Regions from separate parts of the Pseudoxanthomonas sp. F11 genome, predicted to be linked through region 1. Evidence: riboswitches for the same ligand, from Rfam matches in the RefSeq annotation. Region 1 holds a riboswitch; the other holds the start of a gene.
The links. A riboswitch is a leader RNA that binds a small molecule or an ion and turns the genes downstream of it on or off. The one in region 1 is predicted to bind cobalamin.

Region 1 (7,446 bases):
GCTGCAGCGCGACGCCGCCCTGGCCGAGCGCCTGCAGCGTACCGGCGAGACCGAGCGCCTGGACCTGGAGCGCCATGGCGCGATCCGCGTGGGCACGCCGGCCGAACTGGCGATGCTGGGCCGCGTATTCGCGGTGATGGGCATGCACCCGGTGGGCTACTACGACCTGACGGTGGCCGGCGTGCCGGTGCATGCGACTGCGTTCCGGCCGCTGACCGAAGAGGCGCTGGCGGCGAATCCGTTCCGCATCTTCACCTCGCTGCTGCGGCTGGAGCTGATCGCCGATGCCGCGCTGCGTGCCAAGGCCGAGGCGATCCTGGCCAAGCGCGACATCTTCACCGCCGACGCGCGCGCGCTGCTGGCGCAGGCCGAACGCGACGGCGGACTGGGCGAGACCGATGCGCAGCGCTTCGTCGCCGAAGTGCTGGAAACCTTCCGCTGGCACGGCGATGCGACCGTCACGCTGGAGACCTATCGCGCGCTGCACGGCCTGCACCGCCTGGTGGCCGACGTGGTCAGCTTCCGCGGCCCGCACATCAATCACCTCACCCCGCGCACGCTGGACATCGACGCCGCGCAGGCCGCGATGCTCGAACGCGGCCTCCAGGCCAAGGCGCTGATCGAGGGCCCGCCGCGCCGCGCCGTGCCCATCCTGCTGCGCCAGACCAGCTTCAAGGCGCTGGAAGAGGAAGTCGCCTTCCCCGACGCCACCGGCACGCTGGTGCCCGGCAGCCACAGCGCGCGCTTCGGCGAGATCGAGCAGCGCGGCCTGGCGCTGACGCCGGCCGGGCGCGAACTCTATGACCGCCTGCTCGCGCAGGTGCGCCAAGTCGGGGGTGCCGGCAATACGTCGGCCGACTATCCGCAGCGGCTGGCGGCGGCGTTCGCGGAATTCCCGGATGACGAGACCACGCTGCGCCGCGAAGGGCTGGGCTACTTCCGCTACCGCCTGTCCGACGGCGGCGCGGCGTTGTCTGCGGCCGAGCGCGCGGCGATGACGCCGGATGCGATGGTCGACGCCGGCTACGCCGTCGTGGACCCCATCGTCTATGAGGACTTCCTGCCGGTCAGCGCCGCGGGCATCTTCCAGTCCAACCTGGGCGGCGGCGAGCAGCGCGCCTACGACGCGCATGCCAACCAGGACGCATTCGAGGCCGCCCTCGGCGCGAAGATCCACGACCCGTTCGCGCTTTACCAACAGGCGCAGGACGCGTCGATCGCGGCGCTGCGCGGTTGACGGCAGGAGTGAGGCGTGAGGAAGAGCTTTCGCTCACTCCTCACTTCTCTCCGCTCACTTTTCGGGCACGACGCCGTGAAACCCGCATCGCGTCGACACCGACTGTTCCACACAACATTTGGTGTTGACGCCTCCTGCTTGCCCCACTATGTTGTGCCCGTCGGTTCCGGTGGTCGCAAGCCACGGGATTAAAACGGGAAGCCGGTGACGCGTTCGCGCCACTCCGGCACTGCCCCGCAGCGGTAATTGGGAACGAACCCGCCACCAGCACTGAGGCGCCATGCCTTGGGAAGCGGCGGGTGTAGGTGGAGCAGGAGTGAGTGTGGAGAAGTGAGTAGTGAGCAGAGCCAAGGCACCGCCTTCGCTCACGCCTCACTTCTCTTCCCTCACTCCTCGCCTCCAAGCCCATGAGTCCGAAGACCTGCCGACAGCCGCGCGATGCACACCGCGCGGTGCCGGCCGCGGAATCTCCGGGGGGAGAGGGCTGGCGAAGCAGGGGCCGCCGGTCGTCCGTGCGCGCGTCTTAGCCCCTGCGACGCCGCTTCCCCACTGTTGACCTCCATCCGGCCTTGCGCAGCCCCGCGAGGGACGGGCCGCCGCGTGCACCACGCATGGAGGATTCTCGTGACCCAGATCGACAGCGCCGTCGCCGACGCCGGCACCGCTCCGTCCCAGAAAGACGCGTTCTCGCTGACCCCCCCGCCCACCGCCACCGCGATGAGCGTCACCAAGCGCAACGGCAGCCGCGAGCCGGTGGACCTCAACAAGATCGTGCGCGCAGTGCAGCGCAACTGCGAAGGCCTGCACGCCATCGACCCGATGCGCGTGGCCACCCGCACCATCTCCGGCCTGTACGACGGCGCCAGCACGCGCGAACTGGACGAACTGTCGATCCGCACCGCCGCGCTGCTGACCGGTGAAGAACCCGAGTACAGCCGCCTGGCCGCGCGCCTGCTGGCCGCCTACATCACCAAGGAAGTCACTGGCCAGGAGATCCACGCATTCTCGCAGTCGGTCACCCGCGGCCACGAGGTCGGCCTGATCAACGACCGCCTGCTGAACTTCGTGCAGACCAACGCACGCAAGCTCAACGGCGCACTGGACGCCTCGCTCGACCTGCACTTCGACTACTTCGGCCTTCGCACGCTGTACGACCGCTACCTGCTGCGCCATCCGCACACGCGCAAGGTGATCGAGACGCCGCAGCAGTTCTTCCTGCGCATCGCCTGCGCACTGAGCGAGGACGTGCCGGAAGCGCTGGCGCTGTACCGCCGCATGGGCAATCTGGACTACCTGCCCAGCTCGCCGACGCTGTTCAACAGCGGCACCACGCACGAGCAGCTGTCCTCGTGCTTCCTGCTGGATTCGCCGCAGGACACGCTGGAATCCATCTACGCCCGGTACGGCGACATCGCCCAGCTGAGCAAGTTCAGCGGCGGCATCGGCGTGAGCTACACCCGCGTGCGTTCGCGCGGCTCGCTGATCAAGTCCACCAACGGCCACAGCAACGGCATCGTGCCGTGGCTGAAGACGCTGGATTCCTCGGTCGCGGCGGTCAACCAGGGCGGCAAGCGCAAGGGCGCGGCCTGCGTGTACCTGGAAACCTGGCACGCCGACATCGAGGACTTCCTGGAGCTGCGCGACAACACCGGCGACGAGGCGCGCCGCACGCACAACCTCAACCTGGCCAACTGGGTGCCGGACCTGTTCATGAAGCGCGTCGAAGCCGACCAGGAGTGGTCGCTGTTCGATCCGCGCGTGGTGCCGGAACTGACCGACCTGTACGGTGCCGCATTCGAGCTGGCGTACACGCAGGCCGAGCTACAGGGCAAGGCCGTCAAGACCATCCCGGCCCGCAAGCTGTACGGCCGGATGATGCGCACGCTGGCCGAGACCGGCAACGGCTGGATGACGTTCAAGGACAAGTGCAACGCGGCCAGCAACCAGACGCTGCGCGCGGGCAATGTCATCCACCTGTCCAACCTGTGCACCGAGATCCTCGAGGTCACCTCGGCCGAGGAAACGGCGGTGTGCAACCTGGGCTCGATCAACCTGGCCCGTCATTTCGACGAGGACGGTTACTTCGATTTCGACAAGCTCGCCGAAACCGTCCGCCTGGCCGTACGCCAGCTGGACCGCGTGATCGACCTGAACTTCTATCCGATCGAAACCGCCCGCCGCGGCAACCTGCGCTGGCGTCCGGTCGGCCTGGGCTGCATGGGCCTGCAGGACGTGTTCTTCAAGCTGCGCCTGCCGTTCGACAGCGCCGAGGCGCGCGCGCTGTCGGCGAAGATCGCCGAGACCATCTACTTCCATGCGCTGGAAACCTCAGTGGAACTGGCGCAGGAACGCGGCCGGCACCCGTCCTTCGCCGACACCCGCGCCGCTAACGGCGAACTGCAGTTCGATGCCTGGAACATCACGCCGGAGAACGCCGAGCGCTGGGACGCGCTGCGCACGCGCATCAAGGAGCACGGCCTGCGCAACTCGCTGCTGATCGCCATCGCGCCCACGGCGACGATCGCCTCCATCGCCGGCTGCTACGAGTGCGTGGAGCCGCAGGTGTCCAATCTGTTCAAGCGCGAGACGCTGTCGGGCGACTTCCTGCAGGTTAACCGCTACCTGGTGGACGAGCTGAAGAAGCTGGGCCTGTGGACGCCGGAAACGCGCGACGCGATCAAGCTGGCGGAAGGCTCCATCCAGGGCATCGCGCAGATTCCGGAGACGTTGCAGCAGGTCTACCGCACGGCGTGGGAACTGCCGATGCGCGCGCTGATCGACATGGCCGCCGACCGTGGCGCCTTCATCGACCAGTCGGCCTCGCTCAACCTGTTCATGGAAAGCCCGAACATCGGTGCTATGTCGTCCATGTACATGTACGCGTGGAAGCGGGGCATCAAGACCACGTATTACCTGCGCTCGCGCCCGGCGACGAAGATCGCGAAGACCACGGTCAGCAGCGCGACGGCCGCGGCGCCGAAGCGAGACTACACGCCGACCGAGGCTATCGCCTGCTCGCTGGAGAACCCGGAAGCCTGCGAGGCGTGTCAATGAGGCAGGAGTGAGTGGAGAGGAGTGAGGAGTGAGGGAATGACTCTCAGGCCTCGCTCCTCGCCTTGCGTCGAAGGGTGGTGAGCATGCGACTTGTTTCATCGGCCAGCTGGAAAAATTCAGTCAGCGACGCTGCTGACAGCCAGCCGACGCGGATGCACAAGGTCAGTTGCGTATGGAGTTCGGACAGGGAACCGTGGGCGACGGAAAGGAATTGCCGTCGTTCTCTCCTGGACTCCCGTGTCCAGCCCTCGGCGATGTTGCTGGGGACTGAGATGGCGGCACGCGTGATCTGCGAACGTATCCCGTACCGCTCGGTTACCGGCAAGCCCTCGACGATCAGACAGACCAGCTCCGCAAGCCGCATCGCCTTCTTCCACACAATTGCTTCGCTGTAATGCATGAGGTCCTCCTGCCGTCCGACTATGCGGACGCCATGACGACCCCTCTATCAGGAAAGTCCCAGACCCATGTCAGCCATCGCCCCGCTCACTCCTCACTCCTCCCCGCTCACTCCGCGCCTCCTCGACCCCGGTTTCGAACTGACGCTGCGCCCGATGCGCTATCCGCAGTTCTATGACATGTACCGCGACGCCATCAAGAACACGTGGACGGTGGAGGAGATCAATTTCCAGATCGACATCACCGACCTGCATGCCAAAATGACGCCGGCCGACCGCCACCTGATCCACCGGCTGGTCGCCTTCTTCGCCACCGGCGATTCGATCGTGTCGAACAACCTGGTGCTGAACCTGTACCAGCACCTCAACGCGCCCGAGGCGCGCATGTACCTGTCGCGGCAGCTGTACGAAGAAGCGCTGCACGTGCAGTTCTACCTGACGCTGCTGGACAACTACCTGCCCGACCCTTCGGAGCGCTTCAAGGCGTTCGCGGCGGTGGAGAACATCCCGGCGATCAAGAAGAAGGCCGACTTCTGCTTCAAGTGGATCGACAGTATCCAGGACCTGAAGCGGATCGAGACGCGCGACCAGCGCCGGCAGTTCCTGCTCAACCAGATCTGCTTCGCCGCGTGCATCGAGGGCCTGTTCTTCTTCGCCGCGTTCGCCTACGTGTACTACTTCCGCTCGCGCGGCCTGCTCCCCGGTCTGGCCAGCGGCACGAACTGGGTGTTCCGCGACGAGAGCTGCCACATGGAGTTCGCGTTCGAGTGCGTGCGCACGGTGCGCGAGGAAGAACCGGACCTGTTCGACGACGTCATGCAGCAGCAGGTCTACGACATGCTGGAAGAAGCGATCGAGTGCGAAGTGCAGTTCGCCGAGGACGTGCTGTCCGGCGGCGTGGCGGGGATCTCCACACGCGACATGCGCCAGTACCTGCAGCACTGCGCCGACCAGCATTTCGCCAAGCTCGGCATGCCAAAGCGCTACGACGTGCGCAACCCGCTGCCCTTCATGGAGCTGCAGGACGTGCAGGAGCTGACCAACTTCTTCGAACGCCGCGTGTCCGCCTACCAACTGGGCGTGCAGGGCGAAGTCGGCTTCGACCACGCGTTCTAGCATGCGCTCTCTGTAGGAGCGACGTCAGTCGCGACCGCGGCAGTGGGACCTCATGTCGCTGCGCCACCCCTGGAATGTCGGCAGCAGGCACTACGTCACAGGTGACCCGTCGGGTATTCCGGACATTCGTTCATGCGGTCGCGACTGACGTCGCTCCTACACCAGCACAACATCCGGCGCGCTATGCTCACGCCGGGAGCACGCAAACCGGAGCATCACCATGACCGAACTGGCCAACGCCGAAGCGCGCCCGACCGAGGCGCGCCTGCTGCACATGGTCTTCCCCGACCACACCAACCACCTGGGCACGCTGTTCGGCGGGCAGGCGCTGGCGTGGATGGACATGTCCGCCTTCATCGTCGCCTCCCGCTACGCGCGTACCACCGTGGTCACCGCGCGCTCGGAGCAGGTGGATTTCAACCAGCCCATCCACAAGGGCGACCTGGTCGAAGTGGTGGCGCGCGTGGTGAAGGTCGGCCGCAGTTCGATGAACGTCGACGTGGAGGTCATCACGGAGAACCTGCTGACCGGCGAGCGCAAGCTGTGCACGCGCGGGCATTTCGTGATGATCGCGCTCGACCCGCTCGGCCGGCCGACGCCGGCGCCGCCGCTGCCGCCGGCCATCGCGCAGGACTGACGCGGATTAGAGGGTGGAGGTCGTCTCGCTGCAAGCGTCTGCCAGGATGCGCTCGGCCTGGCGCTTCTGTTCGGCCGACAGTGCATGGACCACGACCGCTGAGTCGCCCTCGCGCAGCGCGCCAAGCACTTTCAGTACATAGGCGTCGTGGTCGGGCCGAAGGGTAACCAGCCCGCCCAGCATCAAGCCGGCGATCGCGCCGAAGAAGAGCAGCGTTCCCAACGACAACCACGGCGACTGGACGATCATCGGAACCGCCTGCATGCGCAGCACCGCATAGGCCAGCAGGCCGGCAAGCGCGCCGAAGACCCCAAGCCTGGCATGCGACCACAGCATCGTGCGATAGATGCCATGGCTTTCCGGTTCCAGCTTGCGCCCTGGCTGCGTCTCTCCCGGCACCAGGACCTGCACCTGCCGCTCGGAAAGGTGCAGTGCCTCGCGCACCCGGTTCGCCTGCAGGCGGGCGACGGCAACGCTGGGGCAGATCGCCGCGACCTTGCTGTTGGAGACTTCCTCGGTGAAGAACACGGTCCCGGTCATGGTCGACTCCCGGTGTGGACATGCGGCTACCGTCTCGCCGGTCACGTTGCGGGGGAGTGAACAAGGCGTCGAGCCCATGTTGGGCGGCTCTTCACGTTCATGCGCGAGCATTGGAAGGCGGGGTCGGCCACGCTCGTCCGTCTTCCTTCCGTATGCCTCCCCGTGCGCACCTCCCATGACGCCAGACGCCACCCCGACATCCCTGCAACGCCGCCGCTGGCTGTCCAGCGTGGCGGCGATGCCGCTGGCCACGCTGGGCTGGCCCCGCCTCGCCTCTGCCGCCGCCTGCGACGACACCGCGAACTGGATTCCACCCGACGACTTCCTTTCCGACCTGCCGCGCCTTATGCAGGCCCTGCGCGTGCCAGCCATCGGCATGGCCGTCGTGGAGCGGGGCGAGGTGGTATGGGCGCGCAACCTGGGCGTGACGAACGCGGAGACCCGGGCGCCGGTGGCGGACGACA
Region 2 (7,446 bases), on a different contig from region 1:
ACCCCTTCTCGCAGCGCGGTTTCAGGGAACGCTTCGAGTCACGGCCAGTCCCGCATTCTGCGTGCATGCGCCGCCACACCCGCGTGTGGCGACGGCGCACGCGTCCGGTCGGCCGCCATTGGAGCCTTACCCATGACGTTTGAAACCCTTGGCCTTGCGCCCGCCCTGCTGCGCGCGCTGGACGAACAGGGCTACACCCAGCCCACCCCCATCCAGGAGCAGGCCATTCCGCTGGCCCTGGAGGGCCACGACCTGCTGGCCGGCGCACAGACCGGCACCGGCAAGACCGCCGCCTTCGGCCTGCCGCTGATCCAGTACCTGGCCACCACCCCGCAGGAAGTCCAGCGCGGCGCCCCGCGCAGGCCGCGCGCCCTGGTGCTGACGCCGACCCGCGAACTGGCCGTGCAGGTACACGACAGCCTGCGGGGCTACGGCAAGTACCTGCGCATCCCCAGCACCACCATCTACGGCGGCGTCGGCATGGGCAACCAGCTGGACGCGCTGCGCCGTGGCGTGGACCTGGTGATCGCCTGCCCGGGCCGCCTGATCGACCACCTTGAGCGCCGCAGCGTGGACCTGTCGGGCATCGAGATCCTGGTGCTGGACGAAGCCGACCGCATGCTCGACATGGGCTTCCTGCCGTCGATCAAGCGCATCCTGGCCAAACTGCCCAAGCAGAACCGCCAGACCATGCTGTTCTCGGCGACTTTCGCCGACCCGATCCGCGAGCTGGCCCTGGAGTTCATGCGCGAGCCCAAGCAGATCCAGGTGACCCCGCGCAACACCGTGGCCGAGACCATCACCCACCGCGTGCACCCGGTGGACGGCAGCCGCAAGCGCGACCTGCTGCTGCACCTGCTGGCGCAGGACAGCCGCCTGCAGACGCTGGTGTTCGCCCGTACCAAGCACGGCAGCGACAAGCTGGCGACGTTCCTGGAGAAGAGCGGCATCAAGACCGCGGCGATCCATGGCAACAAGTCGCAGGGCGCCCGCCAGCGCGCGCTCAGCGACTTCAAGGCCGGCCGCATCAACGTGCTGGTCGCCACCGACATCGCCGCGCGTGGCATCGACATCGACCAGCTGCCGCAGGTGATCAACTTCGACCTGCCGATGGTGGCCGAGGACTACGTGCACCGCATCGGCCGCACCGGCCGCAACGGCTCGACCGGGCAGGCGATCTCGCTGGTGGCGCAGGACGAAGCCAAGTACCTGCGCGCCATCGTCCGCCTGCTCAACCGCGACATGGACCTGCGCGACGTGCCGGGCTTCGAGCCGCAGACGCCGATCCGCTGGGGCAACAGCGCGCCGGGCAAGGCCGAGCTGCCGGGCGGCGAGCGCACCCCGCGTCGCAACGGCCCGCAGAAGCACGCGCGCCGCCCGCACGGCGACGCGCCGCGGCATGCGCACGCCGGGCCGAAGAAGCACGGCGGCCAGCGCCGTGACGGCGGCCGTTCCGGCGGCGCCCGCCAGGGCCAGGCGCGCCCCGCCCGCTAAGCTTTAACCGCGCGCGCGGCACCTCTGCGGGTGCCGCGCGCCTCCCCGCTCCAGGAACCACCGCATGGACATCTTCAAGGTCTTCACCGTCGAAGCCGCCCACCGCCTCCCGCACGTGCCGGAAGGCCACAAGTGCGCGCGCCTGCATGGGCATTCGTTCCGCATCGAACTGCATCTGTCCGGCCCGGTCGATCCGCAGGCCGGCTGGGTGATGGACTTCGCCGACGTGAAAGCGGCCTTCAAGCCCATCTACGAGCGGCTGGACCACCACTACCTCAACGACATCCCCGGCCTGGAAAACCCGACCAGCGAGCAGCTGGCGAAGTGGATCTGGGACCAGACCAAGCCGCTGCTGCCGTTGCTGAGCGCCATCGTGGTGCACGAAACCTGCACCTCCGGCTGCCGCTACACCGGGCCCTGAGAGGTATGGAACCGGTTTCATACCACCTCTTACAAGCGTTTGATTTGTAACGGCTCCTGACCGTTCGTCGGATTTCCATACGGCGGTTATTGCATTGCAACATCGGCAAGCCTATGCTGCGACGCAACAAACGGGATTCCCCTTTCAGGAGCACGCCATGAACGCGCAATTCAACGAAAGCTTCAGCCAGTTCACGCACCAGTTCGCTGCGGCCGCCTCGCGCGCCAACCGCCTGGCCCTGGAAAGCGCCGAGACCGTGTTCGGCGTGCAGCTGAAGACGTTCGAGAAGAACATCGACGCCACCACCGCCTTCTTCGGCGAGCTGGCCGAGACCCGCGACCTGGACGGTTACAAGAACCTGTGGCCGAAGGGCCTGCAGGTGGCCAAGGACAACGCCGAGCGCGTGGTCGCCGCCAGCCAGGAAGTGTTCGGCCTGAGCCTGAAGACCGGCGAAGCCTTCGGCCAGCTGGTGAAGAGCCAGTTCGAGAGCGCGACCGACAGCGTCCAGGCCTCGGTGGCCAAGGCGACCAAGGCCGCGAAGGCCAAGTAAGACCGCTTCAACCGGTCATTGCGCGGCCCTCCCCTCCCTCCGCGCAAACCCGACCCGGCAGCCCCCACGCTGCCGGGTTTTTTATTGCGCGCAGTTTTCCTGCAGGAAGGCTTCAGGCCCTGCTACAAGGGAATCGCGATGTGCCGGCTGAGTTGTCCGGCGTCGATGCCCGGCGCATGCGGCAACCGTCCCCAGCACGGCACCGGCATGCGCGCCGACAGCAGGGCGAAGTTCTCGTCGCGGCGCGCCATGTCCGGGTCGACTTCGTTGGCGATCCAGCCCACCAGCCGCGCGCCGTCGTCCTGGATGGCGCGCGCGCTGAGCCGCGCATGGTTGATGCAGCCCAGGCGCATGCCCACCACCAGCACCACCGGCAGACGCAGTTCCTGCACGAGGTGGCGCTGGTCGAGGGTGGCGGTCAGCGGGGCGGCCCAGCCGCCGACGCCTTCCACCAGCACCATGTCGGCCAGCGGATGCAGGCGCTCGAACGCGGACACCAGCACGCCCAGTTGCACGTCCACGCCGGCATCGCGCGCGGCGATCTCCGGCGCCAGCGGTGCGGGCAGCGCGTAAGGGTTGACGTCATCGTAGGGCGGCCGCGGATCGCTGGCCGCCTGCAGGGCCAACGCATCCTCGTTGCGCCAGCCCTCAGGCGTCGGTTCGCAGCCGCTGGCGACGGGCTTCATGCCCACCGCACGCAGGCCGCGTGCGCGGAACGCATGCAGCAGCGCCGCGCTCGCGACGGTCTTGCCCACGCCGGTATCGGTGCCGGTGATGAACACGCGGTCCATCACGGTCCTGCAGGCGCAAGAGCGCCACTCGGTAAGGCCATCATCGTTGTTGGGCATGCCGGTTCATGGCGACGATGATAATCCGGCCGCCACCGGACCCGCGGGGTAGAATCGGGCCCATGTCATTCGCCTCCCAGACGCTCACCGGCAGCAAGCCGGAACAATACGCGCAGCTCGCCGACCAGGCCCGCGCCCTGTTGGCCGGTGAACCGGACCGGATCGCCAACGCCGCCAACCTCGCCGCGCTGATCTACCACGCCCTGCCCGACTTCAACTGGGTGGGCTTCTACTTCTTCGATGGCCGGGAATTGGTGGTCGGTCCGTTCCAAGGCTTACCAGCCTGCGTGCGGATCCCGTTGGACAAGGGGGTCTGCGGAGCCGCCGCACGCACCCGCCAAACCCAGCGCGTGGACGACGTGGACGCCTTCCCGGGCCACATCGCCTGCGATTCCGCCTCGCGCTCGGAACTGGTGGTCCCGCTGGTGAAAGGGGGCGAACTCGTCGGTGTGCTCGACCTGGACAGCCCCCGCCTGGCGCGCTTCGATGCGGACGACCAGGCGGGCATGGAACGCATCGCCGCCATTTTTCTGGATTCGTTGACATGACAGGCACCAAGCTGCGCAACATCGGCCCCAAATCCGCCGCCTGGCTCCGCCAGGTCGGCCTGCGCACGCAGGAGGATCTGGAGTCGGTAGGCGCGGTGGAGGCCTTCATCCGGGTCAAGCGCGCCGGGTTCCGCCCCAGCCTCAATCTGCTCTATGCGCTGGAAGGCGCCCTGCTGGACTGCCACTGGCAGCAGTTGCCGGAGGCCCGTCGTGGCGAACTGCTGGTGGCCTACGATGCCGCCGCCGCGCTACTGCCGCCCCCGCGGGGCCGTCCCGCCGCAGGGCCGGTGACCACCACCCATACCGAGCAGGAAGAAGACACGGGTCCTTCGCTGAACCTGTTCGACTCGCGCGGCGACGACTGACGCCGGCAAGCATCGCGAACCTTTGTAGCAGCGCCCCATGGGCGCGATGCCTTTCGCGCAGCACCCGGCGGAGAAACATCGCGAGCCGGCCTGCTTCTGCAACGGGACATTCCGGGCAAAAGCATCGCGGGCATGGCCCGCTCCTACAATGGATTTCCTGCCAGGAAATGCCCCTTGAGCACGATGGGCACGCGCTTCCCGTATACTGCGCGCGCTTTCAGGTGACCCGTGCCTCGTGCCGGGTTGAAACGGGAAGCCGGTGACCCGCGCAGGCGGCATGCCGGCGCTGCCCCCGCAACGGTAGGCGAAGAAAGCCGCGGCATCGGCCACTGTGCGTCCACGACGCATGGGAAGGCGCCCCGGCGGAGTGCCCTGCACTCGTTCGCAAGCCCGGAGACCGGCCTGGAAGTCCACTGGTTGCGATGCGGAGGGCGTCGCGGCGTGCCGCGCCGCTTCGCCTGCGCTGTCCGCTCCGCATGCCTTTCCATCGCGACTCCACGCCGAACAATGCGCGCGGGGCGCGCGATGGAGCAGTTCCGATGCAGAGCCGTACCTTTTCCTCCCCTTCCCTGCTGGCCTTCGCGGTCGCGATGGCGCTGCCGTTCGCGGCGCAGGCGCAGGACGCCACCGACCTCGATGAAATCGTCGTCTCCGGCACGCGTACCGAAGTCGCCGTCGAAGACAGCCTGGTGCCCGCGCAGGTGATCGGCCGCGACGCGATCCAGCGCAGTCAGGCGCGTTCGCTGGGCGAACTGCTGCAGGGCCGCGCCGGCATCTCGATCGCCAACCAGGGCGGCGCCGGCAAGATCACCACGCTCAACCTGCGCGGCGCCGAATCCGATCACGTGCTGGTGCTGGTGGACGGCGTGCGCATGGGCTCGGCGACCGCCGGGCTGCCCGCCTTGCAGGACCTGCCGATCGACCAGATCGACCGCGTCGAGATCGTACGCGGCCCGCGCTCGAGTCTGTGGGGCTCCGAGGCCATCGGCGGCGTGATCCAGGTGTTCACCCGCCGCAACACCGGCAAGGTGCGTCCGAACGTCCGCATCGGCGTGGGCAGCGACAGTACCCGCGAAGCCAGTGCCGGCATCGGCGGCGGCATCGGGCGCGGCTGGTTCGGCGCCGATGTGGCGTACACGCGCACCGACGGATTCAACGCCTGTCGCGGCACCGGCGGCGATCCCGCGAACCCGTTCGACGGCGCCGGCTGTTTCACCGACGAGCCCGACCGCGACGGCTACCGCAACACCTCGGCCACCCTGCGCGGCGGCTATTCCTTCACCGATACGCTGGCACTGGAAGCCAACGCGCTGCGCGCCGAGGGCAAGAGCGAGTTCGATGGCAGCTACACCAACCGCTCCGAGACCGTGCAGCAGGTGCTGGGCACCAAGTTGCGTTATACGCCCAGCGACAAGATCAACCTGCTGCTGAGCCTGGGTCGCAACGACGACAAGTCCGACGACTTCCACGACGACGTGCAGTCCGGCTATTTCCAGACGCGCCGCTACGTGGCCTCGGCGCAGGGCGACTTCACCGTGGCCGCGAACCAGCTGCTGACTGCGGGCATCGACTGGCAGGACGATCGGGTGGAAAGCACCACCCTGTTCGCCATCACCCGGCGCGACAACCTGGCCGGCTTCGTCGAGTACCAGGGCCGTTTCGGCGCGCATCAGCTGCAGGCCAGCGTGCGCAACGACGACAACGAACAGTTCGGCAACCACACCACAGGCAGCCTCGGCTACGGCTACGGCTTCGGCAATGGGCTGAAGCTGACCGCCAGCGCGGCCACCGGCTTCAAGGCACCGAGCTTCAACGACCTGTACTACCCCGGCTTCGGCAATCCGTACCTGAAGCCGGAAGAATCCGAGAGCGTCAACCTGGGCATCGCGCAGTACGCGGATACGTGGAACTGGACGTTCAACGTCTACCAGAACAAGGTGGACCAGCTGATCTCCTACGATTCCCAGATCTTCCTGCCCAACAACATCGACGAAGCGCGCATCCGCGGTGCGGAGCTCACCGTCGACTTCACGCTGGCCGGCTTCGACATCGCCACCCAGCTGAGCCACACCGATCCGCGCAACCGTTCGGCCGGCCCCAACCACGACAACCTGCTGGCCCGTCGTCCGCGCAACACCGCGCGCATCGACGTGGACCGCGCGTTCGGCGACATCCGCACCGGCCTGACGTTCAACGCCGCGGGCGAGCGCTACGACAACCTGGCCAACACCGACCGACTGGGCGGCTACAGCACGCTGGACCTGCGCCTGGAGTACGCCATCGCGCCGGCCTGGACGCTGCAGGCGAAGGTGGGCAACGTGTTCGACCGCGACTACGAAACCGTCGCCTGGTACAACCAGGCCGGTCGCACCTACGGCCTGAGCCTGCGCTACCAGCCGCGCGACTGACATGGATGCCGGTGGCCCGCGTGCCGCGGGTCACCGGCGCATCGCCTCAATGCAGCATGCCGTGCCGATGCGTGCCCAGTGAAACGACAGGCTCGCCGCGTACCGCCCGCAGCGTGTGCACGAGCTGGTGATAGGTGGATGCCAGTTGCGCGAACAGGTCCGCATAAGCGCTGCGCCCGCTGTCGGCCACGCCCTGATAGGCGCCGCGCCCCAGGTCGATGAAGTACTCCACGCTGACGCGGCGCCGCTGCGCCAAGGCAGGAAACAGGCCTGCGATCAGCAGGCAGCGATCGCCGACGTCGCGCAAGGCCTCGCTGCGGGCGCTGCCGACGCGCAGCTGCGCCTCCAGCCATTCCAGCGCCTGCGTACGCGCCAGCAGGTGTCCGTCGCGCTGGTGCCGCAGCAGCACGAACACCAGATAGCTCTCCTGCGCTTCGTCCAGCGACTGTCCGCAGCGCGTGCAGGCCTCGCGCACCAGCGACTGCCACAGCTCGGCCGCCGCACCCTGTCGAATCGTATCCATCGTCTGCCTCCCCTCGGGTTGACGACGCCGAGACTATCGCCGAAGCGCAGGACGCGCTGGCAGGCGTGCGCAGCGAGTGCCAACGGGCAGCGGCCACGTGCACAACGGCCTCGTGACCGCCGTCAAACGACGGTGTCGAACAGCCCTGGCTGGGTGGCGACCTCGTCGCGATCACGGAAGCCGGACAGCCCCACGCCGACCAGCCGGTAGCGCGTCGAGGCCGGCAGGTCCACGCGTTCGCGCAGGGCCAGCGCGATATCGACGAACTCCTGTGCCGAGGCCGGCGGCG

Region 2: another riboswitch for cobalamin. It lies ahead of btuB (TonB-dependent vitamin B12 receptor); the one in region 1 lies ahead of V8246_RS12065 (ribonucleoside-diphosphate reductase subunit alpha).

Annotation. Positions count from the first base shown of each region.
Region 1 is NZ_JBANLZ010000003.1:331,487-338,932, forward strand. Features, by position in the region: gene V8246_RS12060 (VOC family protein) at 1-1,237, shown strand, start outside; cobalamin riboswitch at 1,382-1,681, shown strand; gene V8246_RS12065 (ribonucleoside-diphosphate reductase subunit alpha) at 1,955-4,291, shown strand; gene V8246_RS12070 (four helix bundle protein) at 4,335-4,691, opposite strand; gene V8246_RS12075 (ribonucleotide-diphosphate reductase subunit beta) at 4,759-5,805, shown strand; gene V8246_RS12080 (acyl-CoA thioesterase) at 6,026-6,442, shown strand; gene V8246_RS12085 (hypothetical protein) at 6,449-6,982, opposite strand; gene V8246_RS12090 (serine hydrolase domain-containing protein) at 7,158-7,446, shown strand, end outside.
Region 2 is NZ_JBANLZ010000002.1:228,338-235,783, reverse strand. Features, by position in the region: gene V8246_RS06865 (DEAD/DEAH box helicase) at 133-1,494, shown strand; gene queD (6-carboxytetrahydropterin synthase QueD) at 1,559-1,915, shown strand; gene V8246_RS06855 (phasin family protein) at 2,073-2,465, shown strand; gene bioD (dethiobiotin synthase) at 2,588-3,256, opposite strand; gene V8246_RS06845 (GAF domain-containing protein) at 3,376-3,861, shown strand; gene V8246_RS06840 (TfoX/Sxy family protein) at 3,858-4,226, shown strand; cobalamin riboswitch at 4,429-4,647, shown strand; gene btuB (TonB-dependent vitamin B12 receptor) at 4,766-6,634, shown strand; gene V8246_RS06830 (hypothetical protein) at 6,681-7,157, opposite strand; gene dinB (DNA polymerase IV) at 7,280-7,446, opposite strand, start outside.